DNA from 2 places in the Photobacterium sp. Alg240-V54 genome. Region 1 is predicted to be linked to the other one. Evidence: riboswitches for the same ligand, from Rfam matches in the RefSeq annotation. Region 1 holds a riboswitch; the other holds the start of a gene.
What was found. A riboswitch is a leader RNA that binds a small molecule or an ion and turns the genes downstream of it on or off. The one in region 1 is predicted to bind thiamine pyrophosphate.
Positions count from the first base shown of each region.

Region 2: linked by a shared signal. The riboswitch ahead of thiB (thiamine ABC transporter substrate binding subunit) and the one ahead of thiC (phosphomethylpyrimidine synthase ThiC) in region 1 are both predicted to bind thiamine pyrophosphate.

Region 1 is NZ_UNRL01000011.1:88,754-95,240, forward strand. Features, by position in the region: gene thiH (2-iminoacetate synthase ThiH) at 1-5, opposite strand, end outside; gene G6R09_RS18150 (thiazole synthase) at 15-779, opposite strand; gene thiS (sulfur carrier protein ThiS) at 781-993, opposite strand; gene G6R09_RS18160 (HesA/MoeB/ThiF family protein) at 994-1,776, opposite strand; gene thiE (thiamine phosphate synthase) at 1,757-3,040, opposite strand; gene thiC (phosphomethylpyrimidine synthase ThiC) at 3,044-4,954, opposite strand; TPP riboswitch at 5,073-5,170, opposite strand; gene G6R09_RS18175 (universal stress protein) at 5,294-5,716, opposite strand; gene crcB (fluoride efflux transporter CrcB) at 5,920-6,303, shown strand; rRNA gene rrf (5S ribosomal RNA) at 6,469-6,487, opposite strand, start outside.
Region 2 is NZ_UNRL01000009.1:84,327-90,813, reverse strand. Features, by position in the region: gene thiQ (thiamine ABC transporter ATP-binding protein) at 1-729, opposite strand; gene thiP (thiamine/thiamine pyrophosphate ABC transporter permease ThiP) at 722-2,329, opposite strand; gene thiB (thiamine ABC transporter substrate binding subunit) at 2,342-3,340, opposite strand; TPP riboswitch at 3,445-3,561, opposite strand; gene G6R09_RS17020 (DUF547 domain-containing protein) at 3,590-4,372, opposite strand; gene leuD (3-isopropylmalate dehydratase small subunit) at 4,499-5,101, opposite strand; gene leuC (3-isopropylmalate dehydratase large subunit) at 5,117-6,487, opposite strand, start outside.

The DNA.
Region 1 (6,487 bases):
CTCATGTTGGCTCCTTAGTCATTAAGAAATGCCGTTAATGGGCTTGATGCAATAGCATGATTGACCTTACCCGCAAGACCGGCTTCATAGGCCATGCGCCCACTTTCGACAGCTAATTTAAATGCACGCCCCATTGCAATCGGATCACTTGCTGCTGCGATAGCGGTATTGACCAACACTGCATCAGCCCCCATTTCCATCGCTGTAGCAGCATGAGAAGGCGCACCGATACCTGCATCGATCACCACCGGCACTTGCGCCTGATCGATAATAATGCGTAGAAAATCACGTGAAACTAAACCTTTATTCGATCCAATCGGCGCACCTAACGGCATCACTGCTGCACAACCCACCTCTTCTAGGCGCTTGCAAAGCACAGGATCAGCATGACAATAAGGTAATACCACAAAGCCTTGTTTTACTAGCTGCTCAGCTGCTATTAGCGTTTCAATCGGATCAGGCATCAGGTATTTCGAATCAGGGTGAATTTCTAATTTTAGCCAATTGGTCCCCAATGCCTCTCGAGCTAACTGCGCAGCAAAGATCGCTTCTTTGGCATTTTTCGCCCCTGACGTATTAGGCAGTAAATTCACTCCAGCTTGGATCAATGGCGCTAAGATATCGTCATCACGCTCAGCAATATTGACCCGCTTTAGTGCCATGGTCACGAGCTCAGAGCCTGTCGCTAAAATCGATTCAGCCATGACATCACGATTAGCGTACTTACCTGTTCCGGTAAATAATCGTGATGTGAATGTTTTATTCGCAATGGTCAACATATTAACCTCCTGCTATCGCTTGAAATAATGCGATCTGATCGCCATCAGCAATGACGGTTGTCGACCACTCGCTTGCTGCGACAATACGCTGATTTATCGCGACCGCTGTACCTTGTATGGGTAAATCTAACTGCATAACAAATTGATTAACAGTTTGCGCAGGCTCACAAGACATAGGTTCATCGTTCAACCAAATAGTTATCATGGTAGTCATTTATCCAACCTCCCTTTGCTCTTGCTGACCACACACAGGGCAAGCAGAATCAGCATCGACTGATACCTGCTGCCATTTTCCTGTTAAGCCATTAAATTGCTGCAGCAAACCAAACCCGACCTCACCAACATCTATGATAGTTTTAATCGCATTTAACGCTTGTAAGGTGCCAATGGTGCCCACAACAGGCCCCATCACGCCATTACTACGACAATTTTGATCTTGCGGCGACACTTCATTACGCAATGGAAATACACATTGATAACACGGTGAGGTCTGCCGAAAATCAAACGCAAGTAACTGTCCTTGCCAACCTATCGACGCACCGGTAATCAGTGGTGTTTGATGCTGATAACACGCTTGATTAACCGCATAACGGGTAACCCAGTTGTCACTGCAATCAAGCACGATATCCGCTTGTTGAACTTCGATCTCAAGTTGGAGTCCTGCTAATTTTGCTTGAACCGCTCGCGTGCGAATTGATGGATTGAGTGCATTGAGCTGCTGGCATGCTGCAACTGCTTTACTGTGAGTAATATCAGCTTCACGGTAAATCACCTGCCGTTGTAGGTTAGAGATTTCAACCTCATCATCATCGGCAATCACCACTAAACCAACCCCCGCAGCGGCTAAATACATCGCAGCTGCAGAGCCTAAGCCACCAGCACCGACAATCAACACCTGCGCTTGAGTTAATGCAACCTGCCCTAATTCACCAACTTCAGCCACCATTATTTGGCGGCTGTAACGTACAAAAACGCGATCACAGAGCTCTGATTGAATTGTCACTGGCTGCTCCTCCAGCTTGATTCTCAACATTAGCAACCAAGATGTTATTTAGTTCTGCTATTGCAGCCTCAGGATCATTAGCCTGAGTGATCGCACTAACAACCGCCACCGCCGTTACTCCAGTGCGCCACACTTTAGCTGCACGCTCAATTGTTATTCCGCCAATGGCTACGGTAGGACATCGTTCACCAATCAGTTTTTGGTACAGTGCTAATCTGCTCACCCCTTGCGGCAAAGACGGCATCTCTTTGGTCGAGGTAGCAAAAATATGTCCCAATGCGATGTAGCTCGGTTGATATTCTAAAGCGCGTAAAATCTCATAATAACCGTGGGTTGATATTCCTAATCGCAACCCAGCCTGTTGAATAGCGGCCAGATCTGCACTATCCAAATCCTCTTGCCCAAGGTGAACCCCATAAGCATGATATTTAATCGCCAGCAGCCAATAATCATTGATAAAGACTTGAGTTTGGTACGCTGTTCCCGCCACAACCGCTTGCTGAATTTGTTGCTCTAACTCAGATTGATGGCGGTTTTTAATTCGTAATTGAGTGGTTGTTACACCAAGTTTTAATACGCGCTCGACCCAGTTGACGCTATCAACCACCGGGTAAAGTCCCAATTTAGTGCGATCTAAACTTGCAAATGGTGCCAGCGCATTATCATTACTGTGACTGCCAAATTGTTCTAATTCAGAATCATGGCTTACTACCGCACGTGGAAAAACCTTGGCTGTTGTCGGCCACACTAATTCACCTTGCGCTCGACAATTATGATCCTGATAACTACGAGCATGCGCACGTGCTAATACCAAGGCATCATCAATAGGATAATCCAGCGCCAATGCCACCAATAACATGGCTCGTTGAGCCTCACTAGCACCACTATGATGGCAATAGGTTGCTCTTGCTTGGCCTTGATGGTGCCAAAGGTCAAAACACCCATCAGTAGTTGGATAACCACACAATATCAAACTCGAATCAGTAGCAACTTTATCGCGTAATACCTCTAGCTCATCAAAAGGTGCTAACCACTGATCGCGCACTTGATACGTAGGTTGTAAGTCACCGTTCTCTGCTGCAATAAAGTTAAATGCTAATGAACACTCTTTAGTTGCTGTTTTAATCTTTATTAACTGTTCATTATTAATTGTGACATTCACTTCATCGCCAAGTTGGTATAGCTGAGCTGGCACTAATAGCGGCTCAATATACATTAATAATGGCATTAAGTGCTGGGGTAACGATAAGGTATTCATTGACTAGCCCTCTTTAGCAGGATGATATAATTCACTGCCTCGAGCACGAAATTCTGCCGCTTTCTGCTGCATTCCATCACTGACATTATCAGTAAGAGTAATGTCTATTTGCTGCAACTCTTTCGCGTAATCACGAACCTCTTGAGAGATCTTCATTGAACAAAACTTAGGGCCACACATTGAGCAGAAATGGGCCACTTTGCCAGATTCTTGTGGCAAGGTTTGATCGTGATAATCTCGAGCAGTTTGTGGATCAAGGCCAAGGTTAAACTGATCTTCCCAGCGAAATTCAAACCGTGCTTTAGATAAAGCATTATCACGAACTTGAGCACCAGGATGGCCTTTGGCTAAGTCTGCCGCATGCGCACACAGCTTGTACGTGATCAAGCCGACTTTTACATCATCTTTATTTGGTAATCCCAGATGCTCTTTAGGTGTGACATAACACAACATTGCACAGCCATACCAGCCAATCATTGCCGCACCAATACCAGAAGTAATATGATCATAACCCGGTGCAATATCGGTTGTTAAAGGCCCTAAAGTATAAAATGGCGCTTCATGACAATGTTTAAGTTGCTCATCCATATTGGCTTTAATCATATGCATCGGCACATGTCCTGGGCCTTCAATCATCACCTGAACATCATATTCCCACGCTATTTTGGTCAATTCACCTAATGTGCGTAACTCACTAAACTGCGCTTCATCATTAGCATCAGCAATAGAGCCCGGACGCAGACCATCGCCCAATGACAGCGAAATATCATATTGAGCACAAATCTCACAAATCTCGCGGAAGTGCTCATACAAGAAACTTTCTTTATGGTGCGCTAAACACCATTTCGCCATAATTGACCCACCGCGAGAAACAATACCAGTGACCCGTTTCGCCGTCATAGGTACATAGCGAAGTAACACACCTGCATGAATGGTGAAGTAATCAACACCTTGCTCTGCTTGCTCTAATAGCGTGTCGCGGAACACTTCCCAGTTTAGGTTCTCTGCGATACCATTTACTTTCTCAAGTGCTTGGTACATAGGTACCGTACCAATCGGAACAGGGCTATTACGGATGATCCACTCGCGCGTTTCATGAATATTACGTCCAGTTGATAAGTCCATTACCGTATCGCCACCCCAACGAGTAGACCAAACCAGCTTTTCAACTTCTTCTTCAATCGAAGAGCTAACGGCAGAGTTACCAATATTGGCGTTAACTTTGACTAGAAAATTTCGACCAATGATCATTGGCTCAACTTCGGGATGATTAATATTGGCAGGAATAATCGCTCGGCCTTCTGCCACTTCTTGACGCACAAATTCAGCCGTAATTTGCGCGGGAAGGTTAGCGCCAAAGCTCATACCTGAATGCTGTTGGTTTAGAACCTCATCATCATAGTGTGCGCGTCCCATATTTTCACGAATCGCAATATATTCCATTTCTGGAGTAATAATACCTTGGCGAGCATAATGCAGCTGGGTTACACAATGATTCAATTTCGCGCGTCGAATCGGTGCTCGATGGGAAAAACGCAAGTCATTCAGCGTTTCATCATTTAAGCGCTCATGAGCATAATCAGAACTGACTCCTTCCAATAGCTCGGTATCGTTACGTTCCGTAATCCAATTGTGACGGACCGTTGGCAACCCACGATAAATATCTATTGGCTGATCAGGATCGGTATAAAAACCGGAAGTGTCATAAACTCTTATTGGTTGGTTAGATTCAAAAACAGGGGTTTGTTTAGGACCGCTGACTAAACTATCAGCTAAAGTAATTTCACGCATTGGCACTAAAATATCAGTGCGACTACCGCTGACATACACTTTGTGAGAATTAGGGAAAGGTTGAGCCGTTAATGACTCGATAAATTGTTTCGCTTCCAATCTCGCTTGTTTGCGATTCGACACAGCAATTTCCTTTTAACATAGTAGGGAAAAGTGCTTGGCAGATGGGCGTAAACAAGAGCTATGCAGCATATTGTGCATAATCGAATACATACAGTGATCCCTGAAAAAGGATATGAAGTAAAGATAACCTCTTGTTCCCTTCGCAGGTATTAGCCTGATCAGGTTCAACGGATCCCGCAATGCGGTCTCAGCCATATGGCACTCCGACAAGTAAGAAACTAAGTATAAAGACTCCAGCGATCACTACAAGTCTTTAACCAAAGCAATCAGCAGACAGTGACAGATAGCAAAAAGCCGTGCAATAACACGGCTTTTATTTCATTTGAACAACCATAATGATTATTGTGAAATGAGTACATCACACTTAAGGTGTTTTGCTAATGTTTCACTCACATCACCAAAAATATGTAGGCTCGATTTGTGATAACCAGTGATAACTAACTTCGCTTCTACCTTTTCAGCAAGCTGTTCTAGGTGTTTCGCAATATCACCATTCGCAATATGTAATCCTGCAACTGGGTAAGATGAAGCTGCAGCTAATTCAGATAATTGTGACATCCGTTGTTTAGCAATAACGTCATGCTCTTCTTGTAGCTCAATCTCAACATCAATAAAGCTCACATTACCCACACCAGGTTCAACATAAGCAATATGTAGTTCAGCGTGATTTTGCTCAGCAATAACACCAGCTTTCACCATTAATTTATGAGCATATTTATCTTCAGGATTAACAGCAAGTAAGATTGTTTGATATAGCGACATAGCTTATCTCCGTGAGCCTACGCTCAATAGTGAATTTGTTTGTTGTGATTATGATGCTATAAATGTAGCTATACAACTAACTATGTGCTGACAATTTAATATACGCTTAAATCAATGATTGCAATTATCGAGACTGCCAACTAGCTCTACAGCGATTATTATGACGGCTTTTAATCATTACCTTTAACTGAAACGAGATACCAATGAGCCAATATTTATTACTAGGATTCATCGCAATTGGTGGTGCATTCGGCGCCTGCTCACGATACTTAATTTCTGAGCTTTGCGTTATTTTATTTGGCCGTGGCTTCCCATACGGAACATTAACCGTCAATATTATTGGTTCGCTAATTATGGGACTATTAATGTCGGGGCTAAATCAAGGAATGATTGAAGCTGCACCATGGCGACCTATTATCGGCTTAGGCTTCCTTGGTGCGTTAACTACGTTCTCTACATTCTCAATGGACAACGTTGTACTGATGCAACAAGGTGAGTTTATCAAAGCTGGCTTAAATATCGTTCTTAACGTAACAGTCAGTCTGTTTGCTTGTTATATTGGCTATCAACTAATGATGAAAAGCTAATAAGCATTCAAACATATAACCGCCGTAAGGCGGTTTTTTTAATCTAAATAAATGCAGGAAATGTAGGAAATGTAGGAAACGATATATCTAACTTAATCTATATCATTATTTTTTCGTTATAAACGAAAAAAGGCCATCCTTACGGATGGCCTTTTAAAATTTGAAGCCTGGCGATGTCCTACTC
Region 2 (6,487 bases), on a different contig from region 1:
TTAATCTGCCGTTAATCCAAGATAGCGGCGTAAATCTGGGTGTTGCGGATGATTGAGAAGGGCGTTGGTATTCCCCTGAGCTTTAATTTCACCGTCATCAACAAAGATACACTTATTGGCTATTTTGTTAGCATCTTCAGGGCTATGAGTGATCATTAACACGGTAATTGCTTGCTGTTGCGCTAATTGTTGTACCAATTTGAGCATGTCGTTACGCAGGGCGGGATCAAGTGCCGAGAAGGGTTCATCAAGCAATAATAGTGGCCGTTGACGAATAAGACAACGCGCAAGGGCGACCCGTTGTCGCTGACCTCCGGATAGGTTTTCGGGTAAGCGGGTTAAATAGGATTCTAGCCCAACTTTGGCTGCAGCGTCGTGTACTTGCTGTTGCTGCTGAGGGGTAAGTTTCAGACGTGGATCAACCCCGAGCGCAATATTTTCATAGACGCTAAGGTGAGGAAATAAATTGTGTTCTTGAAACAACATTGATAATGGTCGTAGAGCGGGATCCAATCCAATAATTGACTGCTGGTGGATATGAATATCACCACTATTTGGTTGTAGAAAACCAGCAATAAGTGCTAAGAGCGTACTTTTCCCTGCGCCACTTGGCCCAATAAGCGCAGCAATATCCCCTTGCTGAAGGCTAAAGTTAAAGCTTAACGTCATTGGCTGTTCATGTTGGCGTTGCGGCTGATAGGTGTAACTGAGTTGGTTGACATTAAGCATGGTGTTTACCTTTAGTGCGTCGAGGTTGAACGCAGTATTCAATCGCGCTAAATAAGCCCAAACTGAGCAGTAATAGTAATAATGCCGCCACCGCAGCCCCATCCATACGGTAACTGCCCATTAATTGAAATAAATACAGTGGTAGGGTTTGGAAATCTTGACTGCCAAATAAAGCGATCGCGCCGAGATCGCCTAATGACAGCACTAAACTAATAGCCAGTGATTGTGCGATTGGTTTACGTAAGGCTCGCCATTCTACTAATCGTAACCGCGACCAGCCGCTCATGTTTAAACTTCGACATAACGTGTTGTATTGCTGGGCAATGTGTAACATCGGTTGGCTAAGCGTTTTGATCACATAAGGCAACGCCATTAACGCATTAACCCCAACCACGACCCAAAAAGCGGCGCCATAGGCATCAGTGTATTGGCGTAATAGTAAGAAGATACCGGTGCTTAACACTAACCCTGGAGTGACTAATATAATGGTACCGATCATCTCGATACTATCGGCACCAATAGCGTGTTTATTTAAACGTAACTGACGGCTAGCCAATAGGATCATCACTCCAAACACAAACGCTAACCCACATGCTACTAGCGCTATTTGCAGTGAATTAGCCACTGCATGCCATAATGCTGGCTGTTGTAATAACTGCGGTAACTGGCGATTAAGTCCTGCTACAAATACCGCAATAATCGGTGGGATCACCAGTAATATCGCAGCGGTGATCCAACTCCAATCCCAGCATTTTGCGCGCCAGTTATCTTGATAGTTGGCCACATTGTTACCAACAGAAGCGCTAAAAGTTGCTAGTGGTTTTGCAAAGCGGTGACTAAGTAGTACTAATCCACCACAAAGTAGCATTTGCCACAGCGCTAAAATAGCCCCTGTAGCAAGATCGAAGTCATAGCGAATCGCTTGGTAAATTGCCAGTTCAATGGTGGTTGATTTCGGGCCACCACCTAGCGACATGATCACCGAAAAACTGGTAAAACACAGCATGAAAATGAGCCCAGCAACATGAGGTAATTGTTGGCGTAGCCGTGGCCAAGCAACGAACTTAAATTTATGCCAGCCGCGAATGCCTAAATGGGCCGCTAATTGATGTTGTTCATGGGGGATTGATTCTAGACTTTGAAGTAAAAACCGCACCGCTAACGGCAAGTTAAGAAACACATGCGCCAGTAAAATGCCGCTTAAACCATAGATGTTTAGCCGTGGTAATCCCAACAGGTTTAATCCATGGCTAATAATGCCACTTTTACCGTAGATAGCTAATAGACCAAACACCGCCACTAATACTGGCATTACGAGCGTCATTGCAAACAAACGTAATAGCAGCTGTTTACCAATAAAATGGCGTCGTGATAGCGCGTAAGCTATTGCAATTGCAGGTACGATACTAAGTAGCATCGATAGCAAGGCTTGGTAAAAACTAAATCGAGTCACATGACGTAGATAAGGATCGTGCCATAAGCTACTTAGTTGCCATTGCCCAGCATGGAGTATCAGGCTAGTGATCGCAGCGATCACCAATAAGAGAATAAGCCCAGCACTGAATAGTCCGGGCAATAGTTGAGTTACAGGTTTATTCACAGCGGTATGCCATTATTGGGTCAGCGCTTGCTGCCACTCTCTAATCCATGTTTTACGCTTTTGAGCCACTTCATCGGCACTAAATTCTAATGCTTTATCAGGAATGGTTAATTGCTTAAAAGCGGCTGGCAGTGGCTGTTTGGTGACCGGATACATCCAGTTGTGAGTCGCGATTTGAGATTGAAAAGCGTCACTAACAATAAACTGCATAAATTGATCGGCAAGTTTAGGATGGGGGCTATTTTTCATTTTAGCGGCCACTTCCACTTGCATATAATGGCCTTCTTTAAAATTAGCCGCTTTATACTGGTTTTTGTGCTCTTCGATGATGTGATAGGCCGGTGAGGTGGTGTATGACAATACCATATCGGCTTCACCATCAAGGAACATGCTGTAAGCTTCTGACCAGCCTTTAGTTACCGTCACCGTATGTTTGGCAAGCTGTTGCCATGCAGCGGCGGCTTTATCACCATATACCGATTTCATCCATAGCATCAGCCCTTGCCCTGGGGTTGAAGTGCGAGGATCTTGATAGATGACACTGATATTTTGATCGTTAACCAGCGCTTTTAAACTGGTGGGTGGATGGGGTAATTTGGTGCTGTCATAAACAAACGCAAAATAGCCATAATCATAGGGAATAAAGGTATCGTCATGCCAGCCTTTAGGTAAGGTTAATTTACTTAGATCAACATGTTGTTTTGCCAGTAGTCCCGTTTGTTTGGCTTCAGTCATCAGGTTGTTATCAAGCCCCAATAGAATATCCGCTTGGCTGCGGTTGCCTTCTAAACGGACTCGATTAAGAATCGAGACGCCATCTTCTAAAGAGACAAAGTTAACTTTGCAACCATCGCATTGGGCTTCAAAGGCTTTTTTGATAATAGGCCCTGGACCCCACTCAGATGAAAATGAGCTGTAAGTATAAACATTAAGGGTGTTATCGGCCGCTAAGGCGTTATTTGACAATAACGCTATCGATATTAGCGGTAAAAGTGTGTAACTGATTTTCACTATGCGCTCCTGATGTCAGCATCCTGCGAACAAAATAAAAGAGAGAGCGGCACAGGCTTGAGAGGGTAAATATCAGCTGTAATAGCAGATGGGCAATGGTAGATACCAGTGCGTTTCTCAATTCCTACGCCAGCATTACCTGGTTCAGGTTCAATGGGTTCTGCTATATCAATCAAGATAATAACAACAATCTCAGCCTAGTGGCTCCCCAATGAGAACGCGAGTATTGTACCTGTAATGGTTGTTAAGTTATAGCTTCCTATTTAACAACCAGTTGTAATCATATTTGAGGCTATTAGTGTTGATTTTATTATCAGTGCGGTAATGATTTATATGCTGTAATAACGCTTGTTGATTGCCAAAATCACTACTATACCAATCATAAATAGACGATAAAGTGGTTTGTTTGGAATTGATTCGTACCCCTTTATCACTATTGATAAAGCGACTGGCAGCTGCATCAAGTTGGCTATTTAGTTGCTGGCTATCAAACACGTGTGGCAGTAAATCGGGACAGCCTAAACTGGCACAATTAACCGCATAATGGATACGAGGATCACGCCAAATAGGGCGCAATATTCGATGTTCAATATCGTTAAGACTAAGGGTTTTATTATTGATGGTTACAATGGCTTGATCCCATGGTCCAAAACTGAAAAAGCCGCCCAGTTTAGTGATTGAAGTTAGAGGATAATTATCAATGATCAATTGTACTGTTAGGGCATTGTATAGATTAACCCAGTAAGCAAATTGCACCTTGCGATTATATTGGCGTGGGTCAAGTTTAGTTAAGTGACTAATATAATTCTGTAATAGTTGTTTATCAGCAGGGGTAACTGCGTTGTAGCGAAACAGTGTTTGTTGAGGTTGTACGACTAAATATTTATCCAATAGCTGTTGCCATTGGTGATGATCAATTTGACGTTGATCTGTGGCACGTTGATCTTGCCAATAAGGTAATAGATCTGCTTTTGGCGCTGCGAAAAGATTCACCGACCATAACATTAATAACAAGCCTAAGATTACGCGCATAAATATTCCATTGATAAAAGAAGATAACAATTAAGACCGCCATAAAATGGTATTTATTACACTGTACATTATGACATGCTAAACAAACGCCTGCTGATGAGCAGGCGTTTTTATTAGCCGAGCGAGCTACGCAAGATAAGTGGGAATATTGGCTTCGTAATCGGTAATTTTTGCTTGGTGTTGCAGGGTTAAGCCAATGTTATCAAGTCCGTTTAATAAGCAGTGACGACGAAATTCATCAATTTCAAAGGAGTATTGATGGCCATTAGCACTGACAGTCATAGCTTCAAGATCAACCGTGATCGTTGCGCCAACGGTTGTTTCAACAAATTCAAATAATTGATCAATTTGTTGTTCGGTCAGGCGAACAGGAATCATTTGGTTATTGATTGAATTACCATAAAAAATATCAGCAAAGCTAGGTGCAATCATGACTTGAATGCCGTAATCAGCCAAGGCCCATGGTGCATGTTCGCGCGATGAGCCACAGCCAAAGTTTTCACGTGCCAGTAAAATGGTTGCGCCTTGGTAGCGCGAAGCATTCATTATGAAATCAGGATTAGGCTGTTTACCAGCATCGTCTAAAAAACGCCAATCATGAAATAAATGCTGCCCAAAACCTGTACGCGTCACTTTTTGTAAAAACTGCTTTGGAATAATGGCATCGGTATCAATATTGGCAGTATTTAATGGCACCACCAATCCGGTATGTTGAGTAAAACCTGTCATGTTCAAATCCTTTTGTTACGCAGATACGGGATCAAGTTGGCGAATATCGATAAAGTGACCAGCACAGGCTGCCGCAGCTGCCATGGCGGGGCTAACTAAATGGGTACGACCATCACGACCTTGGCGACCTTCAAAGTTACGGTTACTAGTAGAAGCGCAGCGTTCACCAGGGCCTAAGCGATCGTTATTCATTGCTAAACACATTGAACAGCCAGGTAGACGCCATTCAAAACCTGCATCAAGAAAGATTTTATCTAATCCTTCTTGCTCTGCTTGTGCTTTGACCTGTTCTGAGCCTGGAACGACTAAAGCTTGAACGTTAGCGGCCACTTTACGGCCTTTAGCAATCGCTGCTGCTGCGCGCATATCTTCAATACGTGAGTTAGTGCAAGAACCGATAAACACTTTATCGACAGAGTAATCAGACAGTGATTTTTGAGCTTCTAATCCCATATAAGCTAATGCTTTTTTTGCAGATGCTTGTTCTACAGGATCAGTAAAACTTTCAGGTGCTGGAATAGGCTCATCTACCGCAATCACTTGACCAGGATTAGTACCCCATGTGACTTGTGGTTTTATATCCTTAGCATCCAGTGTCACTACCGCATCAAACTCGGCCTCAGGATCGGATTTCAAGGATGTCCAGTATGTTACCGCAGCGTCAAAATCAGTACCTTTGGGAGCAAACTTACGATCTTTAATATAATCAAAGGTGGTTTGATCCGGTGCAATTAAGCCAGCTTTAGCACCAAGTTCAATTGCCATGTTACAAACGGTCATTCGACCTTCCATAGACAAATCGGTGATTGCTTCGCCACAGAACTCAACCACATAACCGGTTCCGCCAGCTGCGGTGGTTTTACCGATAATGGCCAGTACAATATCTTTAGCGGTAATGCCTTCCGCTACTTTGCCGTTAACTTCAATCTTCATGGTTTTAGCACGAGATTGTTTTAGAGTTTGAGTGGCTAATACGTGCTCCACTTCTGAGGTACCAATACCGAAAGCTAAGGCACCAAATGCACCATGGGTAGCGGTATGTGAGTCACCACAAACAATGGTCATACCGGGTAAGGTAATGCCAAGTTCTGGCCCCATCACATGGACAATACCCTGATATTTATGGTTCAAGTCATATAATGTAACCCCGAAATCAGCGCAGTTCTTGGCAAGTGTTTCCATTTGGATTCGTGCCATTTTACCTGATGCGTTGATGTCTTTGGTTTGAGTAGAAACATTATGATCCATAGTGGCAAAGGTTTTAGCGACTTGGCGAACACGACGACCTTTTTCGCGTAAACCATCAAATGCTTGCGGTGAGGTAACTTCATGCACTAAATGGCGATCAATGTACAAAATTGGGTTTTCACCCGCTGCTGCAACAAC